Regions from separate parts of the Micromonospora sp. WMMD967 genome, predicted to be linked through region 2. Evidence: predicted binding sites of a transcription regulator. Region 2 holds the regulator's gene; each other region holds the start of a gene.

Region 1 (9,885 bases), 6.4 Mb from region 2:
ATGACCGCCGACCTGTCGTACGACGAGTCGCCGGCACTGCGGTCCACGGAGGCGGCGGAGCGTCGGCTGGCCGACCAGGGCGTGACAGTACGCCGGGCGGGGCCGAGGGACTTGGCGGCGCTCACCGCGTTCGCCCGGTCCACCTTCGGCGGTACGTGGGACGGCGAGTTGACCGGGTCCGTGGGTCGTGACGGTGCCGGCTGCCACCTGGCGGAGCGGGATGGCGAGGTGCTCGGCTTCGCCGCGTACGGGTCGTCGCGGCCGAGCTGGTTCGGGCCGATGGGCACCGCGCCGGCGGCCGAGGGCTCGGGCATCGGTGGAGTGCTGCTGCGGCGCTGCCTCCGGGATCAGCAGGCGGCCGGGCTGGATCGGGCGCAGATCGGCTGGGTGGGCCCGGTGCCGTTCTACTCGGGCAGCGCGGGCGCCTGGATCGAGCGGGTCTTCTTCCTGTACCGACGGACGTTGACGGAATAAACACGTCAAACGGGACATGGATCCATTCGCCCGCATCGGGGCATCGACGCCCCCTACCGTTTCGGTAGAGGAGGCAGCCATGACCACGGATGACGACCAGACCGAGGACGGCCCGCCGATCACCTGGAAACCGGTCGGCGAGCTCCCCGGCCAACTGCCGTTCGACCGGCTCGACTACGGCGATGCCGAGCAACTCGCCGAGATGACCACCGACGGGGAGCCGCCGGTGGTCGAGGAGCCACGCGAGATGGTGGACGCCCCGATCCAGCTGCTGCCGCCGTACGACCGGACGCAGAAACGGCGCAACCAGCGCCCCCTACCGACCTGACGACGAACGGGGCGGACCGCGTCAGCGGCCCGCCCCGTTCGGTGTGTCGGAACTGGACTCAGAAGTCCATGTCCCCGCCACCCGGGCCAGCCGGGGCAGCCGGGGTCTTCTCCGGCTTGTCCGCGACAACTGCCTCGGTGGTGAGGAACAGCGCCGCGATGGAAGCGGCGTTCTGCAGCGCGGAGCGCGTCACCTTGGCCGGGTCGATGATGCCCGCGGCCAGCAGGTCGACGTACTCGCCGTTGGCGGCGTTGAGGCCGTGACCCGACTCGAGGTTACGGACCTTCTCCACCACGACGCCGCCCTCGAGGCCGGCGTTGACGGCGATCTGCCGCAGCGGGGCGTCCAGCGCGACCTTGACGATGTTCGCACCGGTCGCCTCGTCGCCGACCAGGTCGAGCTTGTCGAAGGCGGTCTTGCCGGCCTGGACCAGCGCGACGCCACCACCCGGGACGATGCCCTCCTCGACGGCGGCCTTCGCGTTGCGAACGGCGTCCTCGATGCGGTGCTTGCGCTCCTTGAGCTCGACCTCGGTGGCCGCGCCGACCTTGATGACCGCAACGCCGCCGGCCAGCTTGGCCAGCCGCTCCTGCAGCTTCTCCCGGTCGTAGTCGGAGTCGCTCTTGTCGATCTCGGCCCGGATCTGGTTGACCCGACCCTGGATCTGCTCGGCGTCACCGGCACCGTCGACGATGGTGGTCTCGTCCTTGGTCACCACGACCTTGCGGGCGCGGCCCAGCATGTCGAGGCTGGCGGCGTCGAGCTTGAGGCCGACCTCCTCGCTGATGACCTGGCCACCGGCGAGGATGGCGATGTCGGTCAGCATGGCCTTGCGGCGGTCACCGAAGCCCGGCGCCTTGACGGCGACCGACTTGAAGGTGCCACGGACCTTGTTGACCACCAGGGTGGCGAGAGCCTCGCCCTCCAGGTCCTCGGCGATGATCAGCAGCGGCTTGCCCGACTGCATGACCTTCTCCAGGATCGGGAGCAGGTCCTTCACCGACGAGATCTTGCTGTTGGCGATCAGGATGTACGGGTCGTCGAAGACGGCCTCCATACGCTCCGGGTCGGTCATGAAGTAGGCCGAGATGTAGCCCTTGTCGAAGCGCATACCCTCGGTGAGCTCCAGCTCCAGTCCGAAGGTGTTGCTCTCCTCGACCGTGATGACGCCTTCCTTGCCGACCTTGTCCATCGCCTCGGCGATGATCTCGCCGACGGTGCTGTCGCCAGCGGAGATGGAGGCGGTGGAGGCGATCTGCTCCTTGGTCTCGACGTCCTTGGCGAGCTTGGACAGCTCCTCCGAGACGCTCGCGACCGCGGCCTCGATGCCCCGCTTCAGGGCCATCGGGTTGGCGCCGGCGGCCACGTTGCGCAGGCCCTCGCGAACCAGGGCCTGGGCCAGGACGGTCGCCGTCGTCGTGCCGTCACCGGCAACGTCGTCGGTCTTCTTGGCGACCTCCTTGACCAGCTCAGCGCCGATCTTCTCGTACGGGTCCTCGAGCTCGATCTCCTTGGCGATGCTCACACCATCGTTGGTGATGGTGGGGGCACCCCACTTCTTCTCGAGCACGACGTTGCGGCCCTTGGGGCCGAGGGTCACCTTTACGGCGTCGGCGAGCTGGTTCATGCCCCGCTCGAGGCCGCGGCGCGCCTCTTCGTCGAACGCGATCATCTTGGCCATACGGCGTTGTCCTCCTGGACACTCACGGGCCACCCGAGATGTGTGCCTCGGATGGGCCGCCTGGTGTACGCACCTTGGGACGTCGCCACCTGGCGACGACGACGTCCTTCGGCCGGGCCGGATAGCCCGCGACGACCGGCCATGTGCCGCCCCGGCGTCTCCACGCCGGTGCAACCTGGCCCCACCGTCCCGACCATTGGCACTCACGGTATGCGAGTGCCAATGACTTGTTTAGCACTCTCCCCTGCCGAGTGCAAGCACGATGAGGCCGCTCAGCCGAGTTCCGTGGCCAGTCCGGCAGCGTTCACCGGCGCCTCATGGGCGCGCTGCTCGGTGTACGTCAGCAGCAGACCGATCAACTGGGCGAGGTGGGCCGGCAGGGCCAGCACCGCGGTGACTCCGATCACCACCACCGCGCCGATCGCGGTGCCCGCCGAGGCGAAGGGATCCGGACCGAAGCCGGAGGTGGCGACCCCCTCCAGGGCGCTGGCGACGAAACTGACGACGATCACCGCGAGGGCCACCAGCGCCACCCGACCGAGCAGCAGGCCGAGCCGGTCGTGGAACATCCGGAAGGATCGGCCGATCGGGTTGTGGCGCTCGAAGAGGTAGACCGGGCCGGCCATGCTCAGCGCGAACGCCAGGTAGATGCCCGGTAGGACGCAGAAGCAGACTCCGATGCCGATGAGCAGACTGACCAGCAGGGTCCAGCCCCACAGCCCGAGCGCCCGACGGAGGCCGTAGCGCAGCGCGGAGTCGAGGCCGGCCGGCTGACCGATGGCCTGCCGGGTGATCACCCAGCTGCCGGCGGCCCACCCGACGGCCTGCACCAGGCCGATCACCAGACTCCCGCCGACCAGCACGGCCAGGAGACCCGCCAGCTCCGCGACGAAGTTGTCCGGCAGCGCCGCTGTCGAACTCGTCTCGACCTCGGCAGCCCAGGTGGCCGACGGGTCCAACCCGAGAGAGATCACCGACAGCACCGCCGCGGGCAACACCTGGGTGAGCAGCATGATGGGCACCAACTGCCGCCAGCCCCGGCGCAGGGCTCCCCCGCACCTGTTGAACCAGCCACCGATGCCGAAACCGGGCGGGGTGACCAGGGGATCGTTCGGGTCGAAGCCGTAACCGGGCGGGTACCACCCGACCGGCGGCCCAGGCTGCCACTGCTGCCCGCCGTAGGGACCGGCCCCGGGTGGGTAGCCCCCGGTGGGCGGAAACACCCAGCCCTGCGGGGGCGGACCCCAGGCGCCCTGCCCCGGATCCGCACCCGGCGGGGGACCGCCCGCAGCCCAGGAAGCCTGCGCGGGATCCGGGCCCGGCCCGCCCGCACCCCAGGCACCCTGCGCCGGGTCCGACCCCGGAGGAGGACTGCCCGGCGGCACGCCTGGCTCCCCAGCTGGCGGCGGACCGGCAGGGCCGGGTTGGCTCTGGGTCGGGTCGGACGGGCCCGGCTCAGCCGGCCCGGAGGGTGGGATGGACGAGGGTGGCTGGTCGGTCATGAACGCTCCTCAGCATCGGCTGGAACGGTTCACGATCTTCCCGGTTGCGCGCCCGTGCCGCTGCCCCGACGCGCGGGGCTGCGGGTGCGCGACATTCAGCCGATGACGCGTACGTGTTCCGCCTGCGGACCCTTCTGGCCCTGCGCGATCTCGAACTCCACCCGCTGGCCGTCCTCCAACGCCTTGTAGCCGTCCATCTCGATCGCGGAGAAGTGGACGAACACGTCCTGACCGCCGTCGACGGCGATGAAGCCGTAACCCTTTTCGGCGTTGAACCACTTCACGGAACCCTGTGCCACGGTGCCACTTCCCTCACTCTGCGCGGCGTTGCCTGCCCGGCGCACGGCACAGCCGGACGCCATCGGAGCACCGCCTCAGCAATCGATGACGGCCATTGAAAGCGGTGACCGAAATCGCACGCTACACGAGGAGTGACAGCCGTGCACGACCACAAATCGGGCATATTTCAGTGCGGCTGGATCATGTCGGCGGACCGGTTTTCCGATCCACCGGGATCCAGGATGGTGGATCCCGGTCAGGGCGCATGGGATACCGCCGGCGGAAGAGGCGGACCGGAAACCGGGTCCGCCCCTGTGGTAGGCATGCGGACATGACCATCGACACCGGTTCGCCCGGCCTGCGGCAGGCGGAGATCCGCCGGGTTCGGCCGATGGACGCCGCCCGGATGCGGGCGCTGCGCCTGGAGATGCTCGCCGACGCGCCGTTGGCCTTCCTGGAGACGATCGCGGACGCGGCGGCCCGATCCCACGCCGAGTACGCCGCGCGGGTCGCGTACACCTCCGCCGGCCCGAACAACGCGCAGTTCGTCGCGGACCCGGGCCGTGGACGGCTGGTCGGGCACGCCGGCGGCACCATCGCTCCGGCCGAGGCGGGGCTGACCGTGATCTACGCCGTGTACGTCACGCCGACCTGGCGGGGCAGCGGCCTGCTCCGCGAGCTGATCGACGGTGTGGCCGCCTGGTCGCGGTCCTGCGGCCGACCGGAGTTGCTGCTGGAGGTCGTGGTGGGCAACGACCGCGCCTACCGCGCCTACCAACGGCTCGGTTTCGAGGACACCGGCGTACGAGTCCCCCACCCCAACATCCCCGCGATGACGGAGCTCCAAATGCGCCGCGCAGCCTGACCCCCGGCCCTTCGGGCCCTCCCGCCAGCGACCGGTGATCAAGAGGTTTGCGTCAGGAATCGCCCTCGCGCTGACGCAAACCTCTTGATCACTTCGGCCGTTGAGCGTCAGGCCGGGCGTCGGGACTGGACGGTCCGGAAACGGTTCGCCACGTACGCGCCATCGGTCAGGGCCGCGTTGGCCGCCGCGTTGGCACCACTGCCGTGGAAGTCGGAGAACGCCGCCGACTGGTTCACGAAGACACCGCCGGTGAGGTTGCAGGACAGGTGCACCCCCACCTCGACCGCGACCGCCTCGGTGGCGTCCAGCACCGACTCGTCGGTGGAGTAGACCCCGGCGGTGAGCGCGCCCTTCTCGCCGACCGTGCGACGCAGCAACTCCAGGCTGTGCGCCGTCGAGTCGGTCGCGATGGCGAACGAGATGGGCCCGAACCACTCCCGGCCGTACGTCTCCGTGTCGTCCGCGGCCAGCTTCACGATCGTCGGGGTACGCACCACCGCGTCGGCGTACGCCGGGTGGTCTACGGTCCGCGACTCCAACACCGGCTCGCCGACCTTGGTGACCTCGGCCAGCCGCTCCAACACCCCGTCGTTGACGATGGCGCCGGTCAGCTCCACACCCCGGGCCGGGTCGGCGGTGAGCTTGCCGACCGCGGCGGCGATACCGCCGGCAACCTCGTCGAAGCTCTTGTGCCCCTGGTCGGTCTCGATGCCGCCGGCCGGGATGAGGATGTTCTGCGAAGTGGTGCACATCTGACCGCTGTAGAGGGTCAGCGTGAAACCGAGGTTGCGGCACATGCCGGCGAAGTCGTCGGTGGAGTCGATGACGACGGTGTTCAGACCGGCCTTCTCGGTGTAGACCGACGCCTGCCGGGCGTGCGTCTCCAACCAGTCGCCGTACTCGGTGGAACCGGTGAAGTCGACGATCTTGACGGCCTGGTGCAGGGCCAGGTCGCTGGCGAGCTTCTCACCGGGGGCCTCGGCCGCCAGCATGACCAGGTTCGGGTCGAAGCCGGCCTCGGCGAGCACCTCCCGGGCGTACTTCACAGTGATGGCGAGCGGCAGCACCGCGCGCGGGTGCGGCTTGACGATCACCGGGTTGCCGGTGACCAGCGAGGCGAACAGCCCCGGGTACGAGTTCCAGGTCGGGAAGGTGTTGCAGCCGATCACCAGCGCCACCCCACGCGGCACCACGTGGAACGTCTTGGTCATCCGCAGCGGGTCGCCCTTGCCCGCGGACTTCTCCCAACCGGCGGTGCCCGGGTGCCGGGTCATCTCGGCGTACGCGTACGCCAGCGCCTCCAGGGCACGATCCAGCGCGTGCGCGCCGCCGGCCTGGAAGGCCATCACGAACGCCTGCCCGCTGGTGAACTGCACCGCGTTGGCCAGCTCGAAGATGTGCTTGTGCAGCCGGTCGAGGATCTCCAGGCAGACACCCACCCGGGCCTGCGGGCCGGCATCGCGCCACGCGGGCAGCGCGGCGGAGGCGGCGCTCACCAGCTCGCCGGGGCCGGCGTGCGGGTACCGAACCGCCAACTCCACCCCGAACGGACTCGTCTCGGTGGCGACCCGCCCGCCGGTGCCGGGCTGGTCGAGCGGAAAATCACCACCGAGGTACGCCTCGAAGGCGGCCTTGCCGTCGGCGGCGGCGGTCTCGCCGTACACCCGGGGGCTGGGAGATTCGGGATAGGCGGACCAGTAGCCCCGCTCCGTGATCGCGGTCAGCGCACGGTTGAGGGTGTCGGCGTGCCTCTCGTACAGGGGATGCGGGGTCTCCGTCATGCCCGCCATCATGCATGACACACCTCCGCGAGCAGTAGCGCCGATACCCGTCAGAGGGTGAGCTGCCAGTCGGTCCAGGCGTCCACCGGGCGGAAGCCGAGCTGCTCGTTGATCGCCACCATGTAGCTGTTGCTCGCCGCGTTCCAGGTGTCGATCACGCGGACCGCCGGTTCGTGGGTGAGCAGATGGTGCAGGTTCTCGGCCTTGGCGATGAGGCCGAGCCGGTGCCCACGGTGGGCCGGGTCGACGATGGTGATCTGCTGGAACGCGTGCCAGTCGGCGGAGGCACCGACGTCCAGCAGGGTCCAGGCGACCAGCCGACCGGACGCCTCGTGTCGCATCCCGAGGTGGTAGCGCCGCCGCCCCCTGGCGTCCAGGGCGCGCTCGTTGCCACGGATGCGGTCGGCGTCCACCTGCTCCGGCTCCCACTGCACGTCGCCCATGGGAGCGTCCATGAGCAGCCGGCCGTCCAGGTAGGCGATGTCCGCTACGTACTCCTGCGGGGTGGCTCCCTGCCAGCAGACCGAGTGGTAGCCCTCGGCTCGGGGTCGGGCCTCGGCCAGCGCCGCGCGCAACGCGACCCGGTCGATCCCGCCGACGTCGAGCCGGCGACGCACCTCCGCCAACGCAGACGTGGCGCCGGCGGCGGCGGCGAAGGCGTCACCAGCCGCCGACCGCGCCGGCCCGCCGGGCAGCGCGGAGACGGCCATCGCGACGACCCTCTTGCGCCCGTGCTCGCGGAGCAGACGCACCGCGTGCTCGTGCAGAGCCCGGCCGACGCCCCGCCGCCGCAGGTCGGGGTGCACCACCAGCTCGGCCGTGGAGTTGTCGGTGTTGTCCAACTGGGGCAGGTCGAGCTGGAGGTATCCGGCTGGCACACCGTCGAGTCGGGCCAGCGCCCAGAGCGACCGGGTGCCGGGCATCGGCGTGTGGAGCAGCGCGTCGAAGCGTCGCCGGCAGAAGGGCGGGAAGTCGGGCAGGTCGACGTCGTTGGCCGCCGCCCCGATCCGGTACGCCTCGTCGACCGCACCCCGGTCGGCACCGTCGAACGACGTGAGGGTGATGCTCATGCCGCTGAGCGTGCACCCCGGAAAAGCGATCGGGCCAGCGAATTACTCGCTGGCCCGATCGAACGTGGTCGGAAGGGACACTCGCACAACGCCTCCGGCGTTGGGTCGTAAGAACTTCAAAAGTCTTCGGCGAAATGCCCTCCCGCACGGAGCATCTTGCGCCGTCCGGTTCCTGCCGTCAAGTCCGTAGCGGCGGGTTTTCCATACTCACAGCGAAAACCCAGTTACCCGGCGGATCGCCCTGGCTCCGTCTGGACGATGCGGGATCAGCCGAGGAGACCGGCGTCGCGGGCCGCCCGCAGCGAGGGCTTGATGTGGTGGGTCGGCCCGACCTGACCGGCCACCGCGTCAATGGTCTTCAGGCCCTCGCCGGTGTTGAACACCACGGTCTCCGCGGTCGGGTCGAGCCGACCGGACTCGACCAGCTTGCGCAGCACCGCCACCGTCACACCGCCGGCGGTCTCCGCGAAGACACCCGTCGTGCGGGCCAGATCACGGATGCCCGCGCGGATCTCGTCGTCGTCGACGTACTCCATCCAACCGCCGGTGCGGCGGACCGCCTCCAGGGCGTAGACACCGGCGGCCGGGTCGCCGATGTTGAGCGACTTGGCGATGCCGGTGGGCTTGACCGGGGTGATCGAGTCGGCGTCGCCGTGCAGGGCGACGGCGATCGGGTTGCAACCGGCCGACTGGGCGCCGAAGACCTTCCACCCGCCTGCCGGCGCCTCGACCAGGCCGATCTCCACCAACTCGGTGAACGCCTTGTCAATCTTGGTGAGCAGTTCGCCGCTGGCCATGGGGATGACCACCTGCGCGGGGATCCTCCACCCGAGCTGCTCGGCAACCTCGTAGCCGAGAGTCTTGGAGCCCTCCGCGTAGTACGGCCGGACGTTGACGTTGACGAACGCGGTGTCCTCGAACTCGTCGGTCTCCACCAGTTCGCCGCAGAGCCGGTTGACGTCGTCGTACGAGCCGTCGATCGCGACCAGCTCGCCGCCGTAGACGGCGGTGGTGATCACCTTGCCCTGTTCCAGGTCGCTGGGGATGAAGACGACGGAGGGCACTCCGGCGCGGGCGCCGTGCGCGGCCACCGAGTTGGCCAGGTTGCCGGTCGACGCGCAGGCGAACCGGGTGAAGCCGAGTGCCCTCGCTGCGGTGAGAGCCACCGAGACGACCCGGTCCTTGAAGGAGTGGGTGGGGTTGGCGCTGTCGTCCTTGACCCAGAGCGGCGCGGTGATGCCCAGTTCGGCGGCGAGGTGCGGGGCCGCCACCAGCGGGGTCAGCCCCGGGTCGAGGGTGACCCGGGTGCTCGGGTCCTGACCGGCGGGGAGCAGTGCGGCGTACCGCCAGATGTTCTTCGGCCCGGCCTCGATCTGCTCCCGGGTGACCGTCGCCAGCGCGGCGGTGTCGTAGTCGACCTCCAGCGGGCCGAAACACTCGTAACAGGCGTGCTGGGCCACGAGCGGGTAGCGCGCCGAACAGGCACGGCAGACCAGGGCGCGGGCGGGACTGGCGGAGGTGTCGATGCCGGAGGCGACGAGCGTCGACGTCATGTCGAGATTCCTCTCATCTTTCCCCGCATCGCACGGTGCGGCGGGGACGGAATTGGCACCTGCCCCGCCTGTCGCTCAGCGGTGAGCGCGCGGGGTGGTTGCCGGGGCGTCGTCGGGCCGTATCCCTCAGCCCCTCTGGATGAGGTATGCAGTTGTGCCGTCGAGTCTAGGACAACGCTGTCGGCAGTAGCTACCGCTGATCCCAGGTAGTGGGTCAGCGGGCGCTGACCGCCACGCGGTCGGTAACCGCGATCGGGTCCGTGACCGCGCTCGCGCCGGGCAGCGACAAGGTCCGGTTCCGGGGGCGGTTGGCCAGGTTCGCGGCGACCAGCGCGGCGATGGTGACGGCGGC
Region 2 (9,885 bases):
GCCAGCCCCCACATGTACGGGAAGGCGATCGGGTGGGTGAGCAGCTCGCCGAAGAGCTCGTCGCGCTCCAGGAAGCCCAGCAGGTGCAGGGTGCCGTCCTTCTTGGTGGTGCCCTTGGCCTGCTCCTCCGCGTAGACGCGGTCGACCGCCGCCTCCAGCGCCGCCCGGTGGTCCTCCGTCAGGACGTTGCGCAGCAGGAGGAAGCCCTGCTCGTGGAACTCCTTGCGGTCAGTGTCGCTGATCGGTTCGTAACCGGTCCGGTCGCCGTAATCGAACACCGCGTCGTACCCCTCCCCATGAGGTGAATCATTTTCTGGCACAGGCCGCCGATCGTAACGCGACGGACAAGGCCTCGGGGAGGAGGTCTTCGATGCGTGGGCCGCGGCGGGACCCCGTGCAGCGGGAGAACTGCGGAGAGTGAGATCTTCGTGATCGATACAGCCTTTGATGGGCACTTGTCCGATTGTGCGGTGACTGCCGGTTAAGAGATCCGGGTCGGTCAGCCCTCGTTGAACACCTCGGCGACGACCTGTCCGGCGGGGTTCTGCCCGCCGTTCGCCCGACCCCAGGTGCCCGCTCGCGCGGTCCACTCCAGGTCGCCGAAGCGGACGCGCTTCACCCCGTGGTCCTGTGCGTGCGACACCAGCCAGTGCGCGTACCGCCAGCCGTCGCGCTGGTCTTCCGGCGTGACCGCCAACCCGGTCGGGTCGCTCGGGTCGGTGCCCTTCAACCCCCAGTCCAGCACCAGGTTGCGGGTCAACTGCGCGGCCGCCGCCGCGCCGTGCATTGCCGGGGTGCGCCCCACAGTGCAGGCGACCGCACCGGTGGCGTCTCCCAGCAGGGCTCGGCTGAGCACCTCGGAGTCGTCGGCCCACTTCTGGTAGGCCTCCGGGAAGGCGGAGCGCTGGACCCGCTGGGCGGCGTCGGTGACGCGCATCTTCTCCCAGCCGCGCACCTTCTTGAGCGCCGCGTAGAAGCGGTTGGCCGCGTAGCGCGGGTCGCGGATCTGCGCCGGGGTGCCCCAGCCCTGGCTCGGCCGCTGCTGGAACAGGCCGACCGAGTCGCGGTCGCCGTCGGCGAGGTTGCGCAGCCCCGACTCCTGGTACGCGGTGGCCAACGCGACCACCACGGCCCGCTCGGGCATCTTGCGCTGGGCCCCGATCGCCGCGATGGTCGCCGCGTTGGCCATCTGGTCGGCGTCGAGTGCGACCCGGCCGTCGGCCTGCACCGTGCACTTCCGCGTTGCCAGCGGCAACTGGAGGCGGTCACCGACCTGTCGTACGACGAGCCAGATCGCGATCACGGCGACGAGGATGAGCACCACTCCACCCGCCACGGCTGCCCGAGTTCGCACCCACACCCCCAGATCGACAGTCCGACAAGCGTACGTCCCCCGGGGCCCTCTCCGGGTCGTCTGAGCGGTTCGGGACCGGCTCTGCCGAGGCGTGCCGATCGGGACTTTCCCGCTTTGCGCCCGGTCTCACCTGCCGAATGGCCGACAATCGGGGCATCTGGCATGCGCCCTGCCCGTCCGCCGCCAGCACCGTGCGTGGCCATGTCGCATCGGTCACGGCCTTGGCTCACCGGGAAGTGGTTGACCGGTCAAGGGGTTACCCGGGTTGACATGTCAATCGCTGACTCGCCCGGCCGCCGATCCAGGCGACCGGACCGGTCACGGAGCAAGGAGGAGTTCCATGGGAACGCTCGACGGCAAGGTCGTACTCGTCACCGGCACCGGGGGCGGTCTGGGACGCGTCGCCGCGCAGATCTTCGCGCGGGAAGGCGCGAAGGTCGTCGGAGCCGACATCCAGGTCGACGGCAACAACGAGACTGTCGAACTCGTTCGCGCCGCCGGCGGTGAAATGACGGGCATCGCGCCGGTCGACCTCACCGACCCGGAACAGGTGCGCACACTCGTCGAGGACGCCGTCGCCGCCTACGGCGGGCTCGACGTGGTCTACAACAACGCGGCGGCGCTGCGCTTCGGCCCGATGCCCGACTTCTCGGTCGACGACTGGCGCTACACCATCACCGGCGAACTCGACATTCCGTACTTCGTGTCGAAGTTCGCCTGGCCGCACCTGGTGCGACGCGGTGGTGGCGTGATCATCAACGCCGCCTCCATGGCGGGGACGATCGCCGGGCACGTCCCCCCGATGGTCGGCCACACCGCGGCGAACGCCGGCGTCATCGGTCTGACCCGACAACTCGCTCTCGAAGGCGCGCCGCACGGCATCCGGGCGGTAGCGGTCAGCCCCGGGCCCATCATCAGCCCGGCCAGTGAGCGCGACCTGGGGGACAACCAGGCGGCCCGGGACGCGATCACCGGCAAGACGCTGCTGAAGCGGTTCGCCCAACCCGAGGAGGTCGCCGAACTGGTGGTGTTCCTGGCCTCCGACCGGGCGTCCTACATCACCGGCGCGAACTACCCGGTCGACGGCGGCGCGACCGCGTGGTGACCGAAATGTGGGCGCCGCCGCACCCCGGCGGCGCCCACGACGGTCACCGGGGCGCGCCGGCCCGGTCTGCCGACCGGTGAGCCCTGGTCCTACCCGGCATGATCAGCGGAACCACCGTCCAGAGCGGCCACCCATCGAGTCAATCTCTTCTCCCGGAACGCGGTGACCCCCTCGCGCCCCTCGTCGGAGAGGAAATAGCTCGTCGACAGGGCGGACAGCCGGGCCAGGTCGGCGCGCAACTCGGCGGTGTCCGGCCGGCGCAGCAACTCCTTCGCGCCCGCCAACGCGCCGGGAGCGCCCCGCACCAGCGAATCGCAGTAGCCCCGCACCGCGGCGTCCAGCTCGGCGGCGGGCACGGAGGCCGTGACCAGGCCGACCTGGGCGGCCCGCCGCCCGTCGAAGGTGTCCCCGGTCAGGTACAGCTCGGCCGCGGCACGCGGGTGCAACCGGGGCAGCACGGTCGCCGAGATCACCGCCGGGATCACCCCGATCCGCACCTCGGTGAACGCGAACGTCGCCTCGTCGGCGCAGACCGCGAGATCGGCGGCGGCGATCAGGCCCAGACCGCCCGCCCGCGCCGGCCCACCGACCCGGGCCAGCACCGGCTTCGGGCACTCCCAGATCGCCGCGAGCACGTCACCGAGCATGCCGGCCGGCACCGTCCCGCTGGCGTACGCGGCGGCCGTCTCCTTCAGGTCCGCACCGGAGCAGAAGACCGGGCCGGTGTGGTCGAGCACGATCGCCCGTACCGCCTCGTCGGCGATCGCGTCGCCCAGCCCGGCCAGCAGTTGGGTCATGAGACCTGTGGAGAGCGCGTTGCGGTTGTGGGGGCTGTCGAGGGTGAGGGTGGTCACCCCACGGGCCGTGGCGACCCGCACGAGGACGTCGGGAGAGGTCATGCCGGGCACACTAGTGGCCATGCCCGGCGTCCTTCCAGATGGTGAGACCGTCCCCGTCGACGGATCGCTGCCCGCCACCGCCACCACGGCGGTCGGCGCGCGCGGCTTCGGCGTGTACGTCCACGTGCCGTTCTGCGCCAGTCGCTGCGGCTACTGCGACTTCAACACCTACACGGCGGCCGAGCTGGGCGGCGGCGCGAGCCGCGACGGGTACGCCGACACCGTCCTGGCCGAGCTGGCGCTCGCCGCCCGGGTGCTGGGCGACAGCCCACCGCCCCGGGTCGACACCGTCTTCGTCGGCGGCGGTACGCCCACCCTGCTCCCCGCCGACGACCTGGCCCGCATCCTCGACGGCATCGACCGCACCTGGGGGTTGGCCGCCGACGCCGAAGTGACCACCGAAGCGAACCCGGAATCGGTCACCCCGGAATCGTTGAAGCTGCTACGGGCTGCCGGCTACACCCGGATCTCGCTGGGCATGCAGTCCGCGTCGCCGGGAGTGCTGGCGATCCTGGACCGCAAACACAGCGCCGGCCGGGCCACCGCCGCCGCTCTGGAAGCCCGCGACGCCGGGTTCGAGCACGTGAACCTGGACCTGATCTACGGGACGCCGGGAGAGCGGGCCGAGGACTTCGCCGCCTCGTTGGAGCAGGTGGTCGTCGCCGGGGTGGACCACGTCAGCGCGTACGCCCTGATCGTCGAGGACGGCACCCGGCTCGCCGCCCGGATGCGGCGCGGCGAACTGGCGTACCCCAGTGACGACGTGGCCGCGGACCGCTACCTGGCCGCGGAGGCCGCGCTCGACGCGGCCGGACTCTCCTGGTACGAGGTCTCCAACTGGGCGGCCACCGACGAGGCCCGGTGCCGGCACAACCTGCTCTACTGGACCGGCGCGGACTGGTGGGGGCTGGGGCCGGGAGCACACAGCCACGTCGGCGGCGTGCGGTGGTGGAACGTCAAACACCCCTCCGCGTACGCCCAGCGGCTGGCCGCCGGCGCGTCTCCGGGCCTCGCCCGGGAGGTGCTCACGGCCGACGAGGCGCACATGGAGGACGTGATGTTGCGGCTGCGCCTCGCCAGCGGCCTGCCGTTGACAGTGCTCGACGCCGCCGGCCGGGCCGGCGCCGAGCGGGCGCTGGCCGACGGCCTGCTGGCCGCCGACGAGTACGCGGCCGGCCGGGCCGTGCTCACGCTGCGCGGGCGGCTGCTCGCCGACGCCGTCGTGCGCGACCTGCTGCCCTAGGGCCTCTGCCAAAGCCCCTGGCCGGCGTGCGGCGGGCCCGGACTCCGCCTCGGCTCGACCGAGGACCTTGACAAAGGCCCTAGCGGGGCGGGCCGGCCGGGGGAGCGGCCGGCCCGAGGTCTCACTTGACGAAGCTCGCGGAGAGCGGGTAGCGGTAGAGCTGCCCCTCGTTGGCCTTGATGCCGGCGATGATGCCGAACACGGCGCCGAGGATGATGGCCGCGCCGACCCCGATGAAGCCGATCAGGATGCAGGACAGCACCCAGCCGATGAGGCCGACGATCGACCAGATGAGCTGGAAGTTGAGCGCCGCCACGGCGTGCGTCCGCACGGTGGGGGACTGGTTGCCACGAGCCAGCATGGCCACCAGTGGGCCGATCCAGCCGAGCACGCCGCCGCTGATGATCATGCCGGCGGCGCCGCCGAAGTGCGCGACGAGCGCCCAGGTCTTGTCCTCGTTGTTGGCGAAGCCGCCGCCGGGGCCGCCGTACGCGCCGCCGGTCGGGTAGCCGCCGCCGGGCGGGGGATAGCCCCCGGGCGGAGGGTAGCCACCCGCCGGAGGGTAGCCACCTGACGGCGGTTGGTCACCGGTGGGCGGCGGATAGCCACCGGGCGGGGGATAGCCGCCCGGGCCGGGTGCCCCGGACAGTGGTGCGGTGGGTGGCTCGGCCGACGGGTACGAACCCGGGGAGGTCGGCTCCGGCGGGTAGTTGCCGGGGTCACCCGCGCCGGGAGGGCGAGGAGGTTCAGTCATGGATGTCACGGTAGGGGCATCTGGCAACGCCGCACCAGAGGAACACCTCCCGGCAGTGTGGGCCGTTCGGGTCCGGCGGGGTGGCGCGGGCCGCACCGACGGGCCGCCGTTGATCATCGCGTCGACGGGTACCTCGACGTAGACTGGCACTCGCTACAGTCGAGTGCCAGGACGGCCCGGCCGGCTCAGGAAGCCGGCGGCCGACGTGCGACAGGAGGTGCGGAGGATGGGTCTCGACGACCGCAAACTCGCCGTGCTCCGCGCCATCGTCGAGGACTACGTCTCCACCCAGGAGCCGGTCGGCAGCAAGGCGCTGGTCGAGCGGCACCAGCTCGGTGTCTCCCCGGCCACGGTCCGCAACGACATGGCCGTGCTGGAGGAGGAGGGCTACATCCGGCAGCCGCACACGAGTGCCGGCCGGGTGCCCACCGACCGCGGTTACCGACTCTTCGTCGACCGGTTGTCCCGGGTCAAGCCGCTCAGCCCGGCCGAGCGCCGGGCCATCGAGCGCTTCCTGGTCGGGGCGGTGGACCTCGACGACGTGGTGCACCGCACGGTACGGCTGCTCGCCCAGTTGACGCGGCAGGTGGCCGTCGTGCAGTACCCGTCGCTGGCCCGCTCCTCGGTGCGGCACCTGGAGCTGGTGCCGATCTCCACCACCCGGCTGATGCTCGTCATGATCGCCGACACCGGGCGGGTGGAGCAGCGGCTGGTGGAGCTGCCCGGTCCGGTGCCCGCCGACGACGTCACCGACCTGCGTCGGCTGGTCAACGAAAAGCTGGCCGGAGCCCGGCTGTCCGACACGCCACCACTGGTGCAGGCGTTGGTCGAGGAGGCGCCGGCCCAGCTGCGGCCGATGATGACGATGCTCTCCACGGTGCTGCTGGAGACGCTCGTCGAGCGGCACGAGGAACGCATCGCGCTGGCCGGCACCGCGAACCTCACCCGGGGTGGCCTGCTCGACTTCCAGGGTTCCCTGCGGCCGATCCTCGAGGCCCTGGAGGAGGAGGTCGTGCTCCTCAAACTCATCGGTGAGACCGAGCCGAGCACGACCCGGGTGCTGATCGGCGACGAGAACGAGTTCGACAACCTGCGGGCCGCGTCGGTGGTCAGCACCGGCTACGGCCCGGGCGCGACGATCGTCGGCGGTCTGGGGGTGCTGGGGCCCACCCGGATGGACTACCCCGGCAACATCGCCACGGTGCGCGCCGTGGCACGCTACGTGGGCGAGTTGCTGGCCCAGAACTGACCAGTCAGGGCCGACGGCCGGCGGCTGCCGGATCGGCGCAACGCGAGACGAACATGAGGACACGGAACGCAGTGGCCAGGGACTACTACGGCATTCTCGGTGTGAGCCGGGAAGCCTCCGATGACGAGATCAAGCGCGCCTACCGCAAGCTGGCGCGCCAGTTCCACCCGGACGTCAATCCGGACCCGGAGGCTCAGGAGAAGTTCAAGGACATCAACGCCGCGTACGAGGTCCTCTCGGACGACCGGAAGCGGCAGATCGTCGACCTGGGTGGCGACCCGCTAGCCCCGGGCGGCGGTGGCGCGGGAGGCCCCGGTGGTCCCGGTGGCGCGGGCCCGTTCGTCGGTTTCCAGGACATCATGGACGCGTTCTTCGGCGGTGCCGGGGGCAACGCCCGTGGTCCGCGCCCGCGTACCCGTCCGGGCGCCGACGCCATCCTGCGACTCGAACTCGACCTGCACGAGACGGCGTTCGGCGTCGAGGCGCCGATCACCGTCGACACCGCTGTGCTCTGCACCACCTGCTCCGGCGCCGGCACGGCCGCCGGCACCCACCTGGCGACCTGCGAGGCGTGTGCCGGTCGGGGCGAGGTGCAGTCGGTGCAGCGCACCTTCCTCGGCCAGGTGGTCTCCGCCCGGCCGTGCACGGTGTGCCAGGGCTACGGCACCACCATCCCGCACCCCTGCCCCACCTGCGCCGGCGACGGCCGGGTGCGCACCCGCCGCTCGCTGACCGTCAAGATCCCGGCCGGTGTCGAGGACGGCATGCGGATCCGGCTGGCCCAGCAGGGCGAGGTCGGCCCGGGTGGCGGCACCGCCGGCGACCTCTACGTGGAGATCCACGAGCGGCCGCACGACGTCTACTCCCGCAAGGGTGACGACCTGCACTGCCGGGTCACCGTGCCGATGACCGCGGCGGCGCTGGGCACCCGGCTGACCATCAAGACCCTGGACAGCGAGGAGACCGTGGACGTCAAGGCCGGCACCCAGCCGGCCAGCACGCTGCGACTGCGCGCCCGGGGCGTGCCGCACCTGCGCGGCACCGGCCGGGGCGACCTCTACGTGCACCTGGACGTGCGGACCCCGACCAAGCTCGACCCGGACCAGGAGAAGATGCTGCGCGACTTCGCCAAGACCCGCGGTGAGGAGGTCGCCGAGTTGTCCAAGCAGGGCGGCTTCTTCTCCCGGATGCGCGACGCGTTCAACGGGCACGCCTGAGGTGTCCGCACCGCTGTTCCTGGTCGAGGCGCTGCCCACCGGCGACGCGCTGACCCTGGACGGCCCGGAGGGGCACCACGCGGCCACCGTGCAGCGGCTGCGCGTCGGCGAGGAGTTGCTGCTCGCCGACGGGCGCGGCGGCACCGCCGCCGCCGTGGTCACGGCCGTCGGCCGGGGCAGCCTGGAGGTCACCGTCACCTCCCGGGGGTACGCGGACGCGCCCGTACCCCGGATCGTCACCGTGCAGGGCATCGCGAAGGGCGACCGGGGCGAGTTGGCGGTGCAGGCAATGACCGAGGTCGGCGTCGACGAGATCGTGCCGTGGGCGGCGTCGCGCTCGGTGACCCAGTGGCGCGGTGACCGGGGCGTACGCGCACGGGAGAAGTGGGTGGCGACCGCCCGGGAGGCAGCCAAGCAGGCCCGCCGGCCGTGGTTGCCGGTGGTGGCCGGCTCGCCCGACGAGTCGACCGCCACGGTGGCCCGTCGGATCGCCGGTGCCGCCGCCGGGTTCGTGCTGCACGAGGAGGCCGACGAGCGGCTCACCACCGCCGACCTGCCGACCGCCGGTGAGATCGTCCTGGTGGTCGGCCCGGAGGGCGGCATCGCCCCGGCCGAGCTGGCTGCGTTCCGCGAGGCCGGCGGCCGGCCGGTGCGACTCGGGCCGGCCGTGCTGCGCACCTCGACCGCCGGCGTGGCCGCGCTCAGCGTGCTCGCCACCCGCCTCGGCCGCTGGTGACCGCTCAGGGCCTCGGGAACACCGGCACGACCTCCTCCTCCGGCCCCAGGTCCAGCCCGGCGTTCCCGATGATCTGCGGGTCCGGTGTGCCGACCACCTCAGGATCCTTGCCGGCGTAGTCGAAGCGGTTCAGCACGTGTCGCATGGCCTCCAGTCGGGCCCGCTTCTTGTCGTTGCTCTTCACCACCGTCCACGGCGCGTCGGCCGTGTCGGTCCAGAAGAACATCGCCTCCTTGGCCTCCGTGTAGTCGTCCCAGCGGTCCAGCGAGGCGATGTCCATCGGGGACAGCTTCCACTGCCGGACCGGGTCGACCTGGCGGATCGCGAACCGGGTGCGCTGCTCGTTCTGGGAGACGGAGAACCAGAACTTGACCAACCGGATGCCCGAGCGCACCAGCATCCGCTCCAACTCCGGGGCCTGTCGCAGGAACTCCAGGTACTCCTTGCGCCCACAGAAGCCCATCACCCGCTCGACGCCGGCCCTGTTGTACCAGGACCTGTCGAACAGCACGATCTCACCGGCCGCCGGCAGGTGCGCCAGCCACCGCTGGAAGTACCACTGGCCGGCCTCCCGTTCGTCCGGCTTGGCGAGTGCCACCACCGACGCGCCGCGCGGGTTGAGGTGCTCCATGAAGCGCTTGATGGTGCCGCCCTTGCCGGCCGCGTCCCGGCCCTCGAAGATGATCAGCAGCCGCTCTCCGGACTCCTTGATCCAGTCCTGGAGTTTCAACAGCTCGATCTGGAGCAGCCGCTTGTCCCGGTCGTACTCGTCGCGGTCCATCCGGTCGTCGTACGGGTAGTCCTCGCGCCAGGTCTCGACGGGCGTCCCGTCGGGTCGGAGCAGGACGGGGTCGTCGTCGTGGCCGTCGGCCACCCGGTAGTCGGCAGTGAGGTCCAGCAACGCGGAGTCGGCCATGTCGAAGGCCCTTACCCGCCCGCGCACCCCCAACCACCTGTTCGACCAGGTGATGTGCCGCCGATTGCGGGATCAGCTGCGCAGGTAGGAGGCGCCGTTGAGGTCGACGATCGTCCCGGACGTCCACTCGGCCTGCGGCGAGGCCAGCCAGTGCACCGCGGCCGCGATCTCCTCCGGTCGGCCCACACGGTCGAACGGGCTCTGCGCCCGGATCGCCGCGCCCTGCTCACCGTGCAGGTACTCGGTGACCATGTCCGTCGCCACGAAGCCCGGCGCGACAGTGGCGACAGTGATGCCGTACGGCGCGAGCGCCACGGCGAGGGATTGACCCAACGCGTTCAGCCCCGCCTTGCTGGCACCGTACGCCGGCTGGTGCGGCTCGCCGCGGAACGCGCCCCGGGACGAGACGTTG
Region 3 (9,885 bases), 6.7 Mb from region 2:
CCGCCGCCTCGGGCTCCTCGGTGCCGAGCAGCAGCACCGCGGCCTGCGGCGCGCGGGCCAGGACCCGACGTACGAAGCCGGCACTGTCCGGCCGCGTGAGGGCGGTGTCGGCCAGCACCACGTCGGCCGGTCGCTCGGCCAACCGCAGCATCACCTCAGGATCGGAGACGGCGGTACGGACGATTGCTGACAACCCCAGCCGCGCGGCAGCAGAAGTAAGGTGCTGGGCCGCGAGTGGTGTCCGAACGCACACAAGGACGCTACGCACTGTGGTCTCCTCTCCGCCAACGAGCAGACCATGACGGGGTCGGCTGGGGAGGGGGTTCCCGGCAATCCTTCGAACTTTTCCGACAGATGGGGCAAAAGCCGCAATTTGCGGACGTTTTCGATCACACACGTGTGAGGTGACGACAGCCCGGGTACCGGGGGGTCCAGGCCGGGAACGGTGCGCCTGCGCGGCCCGCCGCCCGGACACCGGCCACAAGGATTCTCGCGGAGCCGCGCGGGAGGAGGGGTGCTGATGTCGAACGTACGTAGACTGCCCGGACCCATCGTCGATCTCTGGGACTGGCAGCGGCTCGGTGCCTGCCGAGGGCGGGACAGCGCCCAGTTCTTCCACCCCGACGGCGAGCGGGGCTCCTCCCGACTGCGTCGCGAGTCCGCCGCCAAGTCGGTGTGTCGCGCCTGCCCGGTCCGGGCCGAGTGTGCCGCGCACGCACTGTCGGTTCGCGAACCGTACGGCGTGTGGGGCGGCTTCAGCGAGTCGGAGCGCCTGCGCCTGCTCGCCGTCGGCTGGGAGGACCTGGCAGACCGCCGCCACGCCCGGGTCGACGTCGCACGGCTGGAGGCCCGGCTGGGCCACCCGCACAAGTCGACCATCCCGATCCAACGCAACGTGGCCTGACCCTTACATAGCCGACATACGGAACGCGCCCCCGGGTTCGGGGGCGCGTTTTCGGCGTCTCCGAACCCGGGGCACTTGAACCGCTCGTCGTGACGGAGTGAGGCGCGAGCGATGGGCGTTGTGTCCGGTCCGGTACGCCCCCGCCTCGGCACGGCGTGACCCGCGAGCGATGGGCGTTTTCGTCCGGTCGGGCGTGCCCCGACGTCGACCGGTTGGGCCGTATCGAGGTTTCGTCCTGTGATCGGCCGCACCCGCAGGCCGGAATCGCGGCCGGGCCGGAGTCGTTACACCCCCTGACGATCGCAGTACCAGGGCCCGCCGGCCGAGTCCCCCAGGGACGATCGCAGTACCAGGGCCCGCCGGCCGAGTCCCCCAGGCTGGAATGCCGGCCACCGGGTGTTCGTTACACCCCCGGCGCCGCCGCACCGAGAGCGCCCGGAGATGACCCGGGAATCAACCCCGGCCCCCGGTCGTTACACGGTGACCCGGCACCGCGAGCTTCAGCTGGCAGGTAGCCGATCCCGGTGTCACGGGCCTTGGCCCGTAGGTCGCCGACACCGCGCCGCGAGCCACCCCTGAGCCGCAGGCGCCGAGAACTTCCCCCTTTGTCGCAGCGCCGGACGAGGTGCTCACACCCGTGGAACGTGCGCGGGTGTCCTTACCCCCGAAGGAGCTACCCCCATGAACACGATCATGCGTAAGAGCGTGCTGTCCGTTGCTGGTCTCGCGTTCGTCGGTGGTGTGTTCGCCGGCCCGATCGCCGCGCACAACGTCGGCGACGCCAAGCCGGTAGCGGTAACGGTGCAGGCCGACAAGCCGGACACCGCCAAGCTGATCCCGCACGGCACCCAGGGCAACCAGTCGCACATCGACCTGAACGACGAGCAGACCGCCAACGTCAAGGCGATCATCGCCGCCACGAAGAAGGCCGGCCTGCCCGAGCGCGCCGCGGTGATCTCGATCGCGACGAGCCTGCAGGAGTCGAAGCTGGAGAACCTCGGCCACCTCGGCGACATGAACGACCACGACTCGCTGGGCCTGTTCCAGCAGCGGCCGAGCTCGGGTTGGGGCACGCCGGAGCAGATCACCGACCCGGCCTACTCCACCACCGCGTTCCTCAAGGGGCTGCGTCAGGTCGACGGGTGGCAGGACATGCCGCTGACCGAGGCCGCGCAGACCGTGCAGGTCTCCGCCTACCCCGACGCGTACGCCCAGTGGGAGCAGCAGGCCGCCGACCTCGTCGGCCAGTACTGGAACAGCTGACCCACCGAACAACCTGACCGCTGGCCGGCACCCACAACCGGGTGCCGGCCAGCGGCGTCTTCACCGCCGCCGCCGAACACCGCCACCCCGGGCGGCGCAGAGGCGGCGGCGGCACATCAGCACCCGAGATCTTGGACAGTTTCCGTTCTGCGCGAACGGAAACTGTCCAAGATCTCGACGTGCCAGGGCTTCCACGGGTTGCTGAGGCGGACCAACTCCGGCCCGCCGGGGGAAAGCCGGCAGAACCCCGGTCCCTCGGGCGAAGACGGACGCCTCAGAGCACGGCCCGCTGGCCAGGCAGCCGGCTCCCGCGGAAGACCCGTGCCAGATGACGGCTGCGGCGATCAGCGGACGGTGACGGTTACCGTGTGCCAGCCGGTCGCGCCGTCCGGGGCGACGCCCTGCGTACGCTCGGTCTGGGTCTCGCCGGTCGCGTCCGTCGCCCGGACCTGGAGGCGATGCTCGCCCGGGGTGGCGTCCCAACTCCACGACCACTGCACCCAGGTGTCCACCGACACCGTCGGAGCCAGTGTCGCCTCCTGCCAGGGCCCGTCGTCGACGCGTACCTCGACACGGCGGATGCCCCGGTGCTGCGCCCACGCCACCCCCGCCACGGTGATCGGGCCGGGGGTCAACCGGTTGCGTCGGCGGGGCGCGTCGATCCGGGACTGGGTCTTGATCGGGCCCTGGGCGGACCAGCCGCGCGGCACCCAGTACGCGTCGAAGTCGGCGAACCGGGTCAACTCCAGCTCGGTCACCCACTTGCACGCCGACACGTAGCCGTAGAGGCCGGGCACCACCATCCGGACCGGGAAGCCGTGCTCGACCGGCAGCGGCTCGCCGTTCATGCCGACCGCCAGGAGGGCGTCCCGCCCGTCGCGCAGCGCGGCGGTGGGGGTGCCGCAGGTCCAGCCGTCGACCGACCGGCCGACGACCTGGTCGGCGTCGTCGTCCGGGTCCACCTCGTCGAGCAGTTCCCGAATGGGTACGCCGAGCCAGCGGGCGTTGCCGATCAGGTCCCCGCCCACCTCGTTGGAGACGCACGCCAGCGTGACGTATCGCTCAACCAGCGGCCGGGCCAGCAGGTCGGCGTACGTGTAGGTGCGCTCGGTGCCGACCCGACCGTGGATCCGTAGCCGCCAGGTGTCCGGGTCGACCTGCGGCACCACCAGCGCGGTGTCGATCCGGTAGAAGCCGAGGTTCGGGGTGACGTACGGCGCGAGTTGCGCCAGCGAGAGGTCCGCGCCGGCCGGCACGGCCGGGGCGGGGGCGACCGGTGCGGGTAGGCGGATCGCGTCCCGGGCGGCGGAGACGCCGCGTCGTCCGGACAGCCAGCGCCCACCGAGGCCGGCCACCACTGCGGTGCCGAGCAGAGCCCCGCTCCCGGTGAGGAACCGCCGCCGGGACTCGGGGTCGACCTCGGCGGGGCCGTCCGCACCGACGGGGGCCACCGGCACGGGCGCAGCGGGTGTCACCGGCACGGGCGCGGCGGGTGTCACCGGCAACCCTTCGCCAACCGGCGGCGCCGCCGAGGACGGCTCAGCCGGTGACTCCCGCACCAGGCCATCGGTCGGCACCGGACCGGCGGGCGTCTCGGTCGGGGTGGGTGGGGACCACGGCCACGGGTCCAGTTCGAACGGCCCGTCGATGAACAGCCAGAGCACCAGGGCGCCGAGGCCGGCGCCGACCAGCGACGGCAGCGCGTCGAAGGCGTCCGCACCGGAGCGGGTCACCGCGGCGGCCACACCGATGACACCGAACGCGGCGATGCCGGCCAGGCCGAACGCCAACCGACGGACCGCCAGCACACCGAACAGCGCGGCGAACCCTGCCAGCAGCAGGCCCGTACCGACCAGCAGTGCGATCTTGTCGGCGGTGCCGAAGACGTCGATGGCCAGTTGCTTCAGCGACTCGGGGACGGCGTCCACGACCACGCCGCCCACCGCTACCAGGGGCGCCGACCGGGGACCGGTCAGCACCGCCACCGGTTCGGCGATCCCGATCGCGACGGCGGCGGCGGTCACTCCGGCCAGCGCGGCGTAACGCCGCGACGTGGTGCTCATCGGCCCAGTGTGCGCGATCATCTCGCCCGGTCGCCAACAACGTCAGCGTTCGGTAATGACCTGACAAGCGCGAGAACGGACCGGGGCACACCGCCGTACGACGGTGTGCCCCGGAACGGGTGTCGCTACCGGGTCAGAAGCCCGGGCCGTGCTGGTGGCCGTGACCGTGGCCGTGCCCACCGGCGGCGGCCGGCTCGGCCTGCTCCGGCTTGTCCACCACGAGGCTCTCCGTGGTGAGCAGCAGACCGGCGATCGAGGCGGCGTTGGTGACCGCGTTGCGGGTCACCTTCACCGGGTCGATGATGCCGGCCTTGACCAGGTCGACGTACTCGCCCTTGGCGGCGTCGAGGCCGTTGCCCCAGTCGAGGTCGGCGACCTTCTGCGTCACGACGTAGCCGTCGTGACCGGCGTTCTGGGCGATCCAGCGCAGCGGCTCGACCAGCGCCTTGCGGACGACCGAGACACCGACCTTCTCGTCACCGGTGAAGCCCAGGTCGTCGTCGAGCACCGAGAGGATCTGCACCAGAGCGGCGCCGCCGCCGGGGACAGTGCCCTCCTCGACCGCTGCCTTGGTCGCCGCGATGGCGTCCTCGATGCGGTGCTTGCGCTCCTTCATCTCGACCTCGGTGGCGGCGCCGGCCTTGATGACGGCGATGCCACCGGAGAGCTTCGCCAGCCGCTCGGCCAGCTTCTCCCGGTCCCAGTCGGAGTCGGAGGCCTCGATCTCCTTGCGGATCTGGGCCACCCGGTCGGCGACGTCGGCCTTCTGGCCGCCGCCGTCGACGATCGTGGTGTTCTCCTTGTCGACCACGACGCGCCGGGCGGTGCCGAGCACCTCCAGGCCGACCTGGTCGAGCTTGTAGCCCAGCTCCGGGGCGACCAGCTCGGCACCCGTGGAGATAGCGATGTCCTGGAGCATCGCCTTGCGCCGGTCACCGAAGCCCGGGGCCTTGACCGCGCAGACCTTGAGGGTCTTGCGCAGCGAGTTGACCACCAGGGTGGAGAGCGCCTGGCCGTCCACGTCCTCGGCGATGATCAGCAGGGGCTTGCTGTTCTGCAGGACCTTCTCCAGCAGCGGCAGCAGCTCCTCGATCGCCGAGATCTTCTGGGTGGTGACCAGGATGTACGCGTCCTCGAGGACGGACTCCTGGCTCTCCAGGTCGGTGACGAAGTTCGGCGAGATGAAGCCCTTGTCGAACTGGAGACCCTCGGTCACGTCCAGCTCGGTGGTCAGCATGGAGCCTTCCTCGACGGTGATGACACCGTCGCGGCCGACCCGCTCCATCGCCTCGGCGATCAGGTCGCCGATCGTGGCGTCCTGCGCGGAGATCGTCGCCACGTTCGCGATCGACTCCTTGCTGGTGACCTCGGCGGCACGGCCGAGCAGCGCCTCGGAGACCTTGACGGCCGCCGCGTCGATGCCCCGCTTGAGGCCGGCCGGGTTGGTCCCGGCGGTCACGTTGCGCAGACCCTCGCGAACCATCGCCTGGGCCAGCACGGTCGCGGTGGTGGTCCCGTCGCCGGCGACGTCGTTGGTCTTGGTCGCCACCTCCTTGACCAGCTGCGCGCCAAGGTTCTCGTACGGGTTGGTGAGCTCGATCTCCTTGGCGATGGTCACACCATCGTTGGTGATCGTCGGCGCACCGAATTTCTTGTCCAGGACGACGTTGCGCCCGCGCGGGCCGAGGGTGACCTTGACCGCGTCCGCGAGGGCGTTGACACCGTGCTCCAGCAGGTGCCGGGCGTCGTCCGAGAAGCTCAGGATCTTCGCCATTAATGTCCCTTCGAAGCGCCATTGCCCCGGCCCGGCGAGCCGGACCGGGGCAATGGAACTGATCGGTTGCTTACTTCTCGATGACCGCGAGGACGTCGCGGGCGGAGAGCACCAGGTACTCCTCGCCGGCGTACTTGACCTCGGTGCCGCCGTACTTCGAGTAAAGGACGGTGTCGCCGACCTGCACGTCAACCGGAACCCGGTTGCCGTTGTCGTCGACGCGCCCCGGGCCCACAGCGAGGACGGTGCCCTCCTGCGGCTTCTCCTTGGCGGTGTCGGGGATCACGATGCCCGACGCCGTGGTGGTCTCAGCCTCGTTCGCCTGGACCACGATGCGGTCCTCGAGCGGCTTGATCGCAACCTTGGTCGCGGTAGTCACGGGCATACCCTCCTGGGGTACTGGTTTCGTTGCTGGCCGGCGGGGCCGACCAGCGTCAATCTGCCTCATGCCACCGGGCGGGGCCGTCGTCGCGGGTGCCGGTCCGCCTGGCGTTGCGCACCCGGGTCGTGAGACCCGGAAGCTGGCACCCTCAGGGTGAGAGTGCTAATCGCAGGTTATTCCGTGGCTAGCACTCCGTCAAGGAGAGTGCCAGCGCGTCGCGCCCCGCCAGCCAGGATTCCTGGTCCGACCGGGAGAATGACCGCGTGGATCTCGATCAACTGGCGGCACTGCGTACCCCCGAGGGGTCGGCCGCGCTCACGGCGGCGGCCGGTCTCGCCGGCGGTGATCCACTGGCCGCGGCCTCGGCGTTGCGCGCGGCCGGCGTGCCGCCGACGCTGGCCGCCGCGGCGCTCACCCAGGCCGAGCTGCGCCACCGTGCGGTCGGCAAGTTCGGCCCGGCCGCCGCCGGGATGTTCCTCACCCGCCCCGGCCTGGAACAGGCCACCCGCCGGGTCGTCGCCGACCGTCGGGCGGCCCGGCTGCACGCCGCCGGTGTGCGCACCCTGGCCGACCTCGGGTGCGGCCTCGGCGCCGACGCGCTGGCCGCCGCCCGCGCCGGCATCCGGGTGTACGGGGTGGAGGCCGACCCGGTCACCGCCGCGATGGCCGCCGCCAACGCCGCGGCGTCCGGGCTGGCCGACCTGTTCACCGTCGAGTGCGGGGATGCCACGGCGTTCGACGTCTCCCGGGTCGACGGGGTCTTCTGCGACCCGGCCCGCCGCGCGACCGGCACCGGCCGTCGGATCTTCGACCCACGCGCCTACTCGCCGCCGTGGGACTTCGTCACAGGGTTGGCCGAGCGGGTGCCGCACACCGTCGTGAAGGTGGCACCGGGCCTGGACCACGGGCTCATCCCGGCCGGCGCGGAGGCGGAGTGGGTAGCTGTGGACGGCGACCTGGTCGAGGCCGCGCTCTGGTGCGGTGATCTGGCCGAGGTGCCCCGCCGCGCCACCCTCTACCGGCAGCGGGGCGTCGAGACCCACCGCCACCAGCTCACCGGCTCGGGCGCCGACGAGGCACCTGTCGGGCCGACGCGTCGCTACCTGTACGACCCGGACCCGGCGGTGGTCCGGGCGCACCTCGTCGCCGAACTCGCCTCCGAACTGGACGCGACCCTCGGCGACCCGAGCATCGCCTACCTCTACGCCGACCGCCCCACCCGCACCCCGTACGCGCGCTGCCTGGAGATCACCGACGTGCTGCCGTTCTCGCTCAAGCGACTGCGGGCGCTGCTGCGCGATCGCGGGGTGGGTCGGGTGGAGATCCTCAAGCGGGGTTCCGCGCTCACCCCGGAGCAGCTTCGGCGGGACCTACGGCTGGCCGGCGACGCCTCGGCCAGCCTGGTGCTCACCCGGGTCGCGAACGCACCGACGGTGCTGATCGGGCAGCCGGTGGTCTAGCGTCGTCGGTGTGGCGGGACAGGGCACACCGGCGACGGCACTGTTGGTCAAGCGCGGGATCGCGCATCGCACCCACCCGTACCGGGTGTCGCCGGACGCCCCGAACTACGGCGCGTTGGTGGCGGTGGCGCTCGGCGTGGCACCGGAGCGCGTCTTCAAGTCGCTGGTGACCGCTGTCGACGGTGGGCTCACCGTCGCGGTCGTCCCGGTCACTGGTGAGTTGGACCTCAAGGCGCTCGCGGCGGCGGTCGGCGGCAAGCGGGCGACGCTTGCCGAGCGGGCGGTCGCCGAGCGGGCCACCGGCTACGTACGCGGGGGGATCAGCCCGCTCGGGCAACGCCGCCGGTTGCCGACAGTGCTGGACGATTCCGCGCTGGACCTCCCGACGATCTACGTCTCGGCTGGTCGGCGTGGCCTGCAGCTCGAACTGGCCGCGGCCGATCTGGTGGCGCTGACGGACGCGCGCACCGCGCCGCTACAGACCCGCTGACGACATTCATGACGGCCGACCCGTTCCGGGATGGCCGGGGAGTAACAGTCGCGTTGCTGAATTGTTATCGCTCCCAACAAACTTGGCACCTGCGCGGTCTTGTGGAGCCGGTGTGACGCGAAATACGTTGCCGGACACAACAAAACGACACCTCCCCCACCCGAAAGGACCCTGCACATGCGTAAGGGGATCCTCACCATCGCCACCGTGGGCCTACTCGCGACCGGTGGATTGACCGCCTGCGGCGACGACGCCGGCTCTGGTTCGACCGACTCCAAGAAGACCCCCAAGATCGGCGTGATCCTCCCGGACAGCAAGTCGTCCGTCCGCTGGGAGACCGCGGACCGTCGCTTCCTGGAAGAGGCGTTCAAGACCGCCGGGGTCCAGTACGACATCCAGAACGCCCAGAACGACAAGACCGCCTTCCAGACCATCGCCGACCAGATGATCACCAGCGGCGTCACCGTTCTGATGATCGTCAACCTGGACTCGGGCACCGGCAAGGCCGTGCTCGACAAGGCCAAGTCGCAGGGCGTCGCCACCATCGACTACGACCGGCTCACCCTCGGCGGCTCCGCCCAGTACTACGTCAGCTTCGACAACGAGGTCGTCGGCAAGCTCCAGGGCGAGGGCCTGTCGAAGTGCCTGACCGAAAAGGGCGCGAAGAACCCCGTCGTGGCGTACCTGAACGGCTCCCCCACCGACAACAACGCCACCCTGTTCAAGGCCGGCTACGACTCGGTGCTCAAGCCGAAGTTCGACTCCAAGGAATACGTCAAGGGCCCTGAGGACGCCGTGCCGGCGTGGGACAACGCGCAGGCCGCAACGATCTTCGAGCAGCAGCTGACGAAGGCCAACGGCAAGATCGACGGCGTGCTCGCCGCCAACGACGGTCTCGGCAACGCCGCCATCTCGATCCTCAAGAAGAACAAGCTCAACGGCAAGGTGCCGGTGACCGGGCAGGACGCCAGCACCGAGGGCCTGCAGAACATCCTCGCCGGTGACCAGTGCATGACCGTCTACAAGGCCGTCCGGGAAGAGGCCAAGGCCGCGTCCGACCTGGCCATCGCGCTCGCCAAGGGCGAGAAGAAGGACACCGGCCAGACGGTCAAGGACCCCGAGGGCAACCGCGACGTCCCGTCGGTGCTGCTCACCCCGAAGGCCATCTACAAGGACACCGTCAAGGACGTCATCGCCGACGGCTACGTGACCAAGGAAGAGGTCTGCACCGCGGCGTACGCCAAGGCCTGCGCCGACGCCGGCATCAGCTGACCGACGCCGCAGTACCCGCCGGGACGACCACCGCCGCCCGGCACGGGAGCACCCCTCCCGTGCCGGGCGGCGCCCGCCGGACGGGCCCCGACCCTCCCTTAAGAAGGAGACCCCCGTGTCCGCGACCCCCCTGCTGGAACTCCGCGGGATCGACAAGAGCTTCGGTCCCGTCCAGGTGCTCCGCGACGTCGCCCTGACCGTCCACCCGGGCGAAGTCACCGCACTGGTCGGTGACAACGGTGCCGGCAAGTCGACCCTGGTGAAGTGCATCAGTGGC

What was found. The regulator HrcA, encoded in region 2, represses chaperone genes, less so after heat shock. The targets are predictions, from matches to a motif close to GGTTNGCACNCTCNNNNNGAGNGTGCNAACC.
Region 1: the regulator HrcA is predicted to act here: its motif matches at 2,678-2,708, upstream of groL (chaperonin GroEL).
Region 3: the regulator HrcA is predicted to act here: its motif matches at 6,524-6,554, upstream of groES (co-chaperone GroES).

The regions. Positions count from the first base shown of each region.
Region 1 covers NZ_JARUBK010000001.1:579,118-589,002, forward strand. Annotated here, with positions in the region: gene O7631_RS02780 (GNAT family N-acetyltransferase) at 1-474, shown strand, start outside; gene O7631_RS02785 (hypothetical protein) at 554-802, shown strand; gene groL (chaperonin GroEL) at 861-2,483, opposite strand; gene O7631_RS02795 (hypothetical protein) at 2,756-3,706, opposite strand; gene O7631_RS02800 (cold-shock protein) at 4,081-4,284, opposite strand; gene O7631_RS02805 (GNAT family N-acetyltransferase) at 4,596-5,129, shown strand; gene paaN (phenylacetic acid degradation protein PaaN) at 5,237-6,910, opposite strand; gene O7631_RS02815 (GNAT family N-acetyltransferase) at 6,961-7,980, opposite strand; gene thrC (threonine synthase) at 8,247-9,533, opposite strand; SAM riboswitch class I at 9,544-9,679, opposite strand; gene O7631_RS02825 (DMT family transporter) at 9,748-9,885, opposite strand, start outside.
Region 2 covers NZ_JARUBK010000001.1:6,963,153-6,973,037, reverse strand. Annotated here, with positions in the region: gene O7631_RS31405 (phytanoyl-CoA dioxygenase family protein) at 1-278, opposite strand, end outside; gene O7631_RS31400 (hypothetical protein) at 500-1,360, opposite strand; gene O7631_RS31395 (SDR family NAD(P)-dependent oxidoreductase) at 1,695-2,459, shown strand; gene O7631_RS31390 (enoyl-CoA hydratase-related protein) at 2,549-3,358, opposite strand; gene hemW (radical SAM family heme chaperone HemW) at 3,378-4,601, shown strand; gene O7631_RS31380 (DUF4870 domain-containing protein) at 4,723-5,355, opposite strand; gene hrcA (heat-inducible transcriptional repressor HrcA) at 5,582-6,604, shown strand; gene dnaJ (molecular chaperone DnaJ) at 6,676-7,821, shown strand; gene O7631_RS31365 (16S rRNA (uracil(1498)-N(3))-methyltransferase) at 7,823-8,557, shown strand; gene ppk2 (polyphosphate kinase 2) at 8,562-9,473, opposite strand; gene O7631_RS31355 (SDR family oxidoreductase) at 9,546-9,885, opposite strand, start outside.
Region 3 covers NZ_JARUBK010000001.1:227,955-237,839, forward strand. Annotated here, with positions in the region: gene O7631_RS01060 (response regulator transcription factor) at 1-268, opposite strand, end outside; gene O7631_RS01065 (WhiB family transcriptional regulator) at 521-904, shown strand; gene O7631_RS01070 (hypothetical protein) at 1,586-2,167, shown strand; gene O7631_RS01075 (molybdopterin-dependent oxidoreductase) at 2,512-4,230, opposite strand; gene groL (chaperonin GroEL) at 4,364-6,004, opposite strand; gene groES (co-chaperone GroES) at 6,075-6,389, opposite strand; gene O7631_RS01090 (methyltransferase domain-containing protein) at 6,650-7,846, shown strand; gene ybaK (Cys-tRNA(Pro) deacylase) at 7,857-8,336, shown strand; gene O7631_RS01100 (substrate-binding domain-containing protein) at 8,514-9,608, shown strand; gene O7631_RS01105 (ATP-binding cassette domain-containing protein) at 9,724-9,885, shown strand, end outside.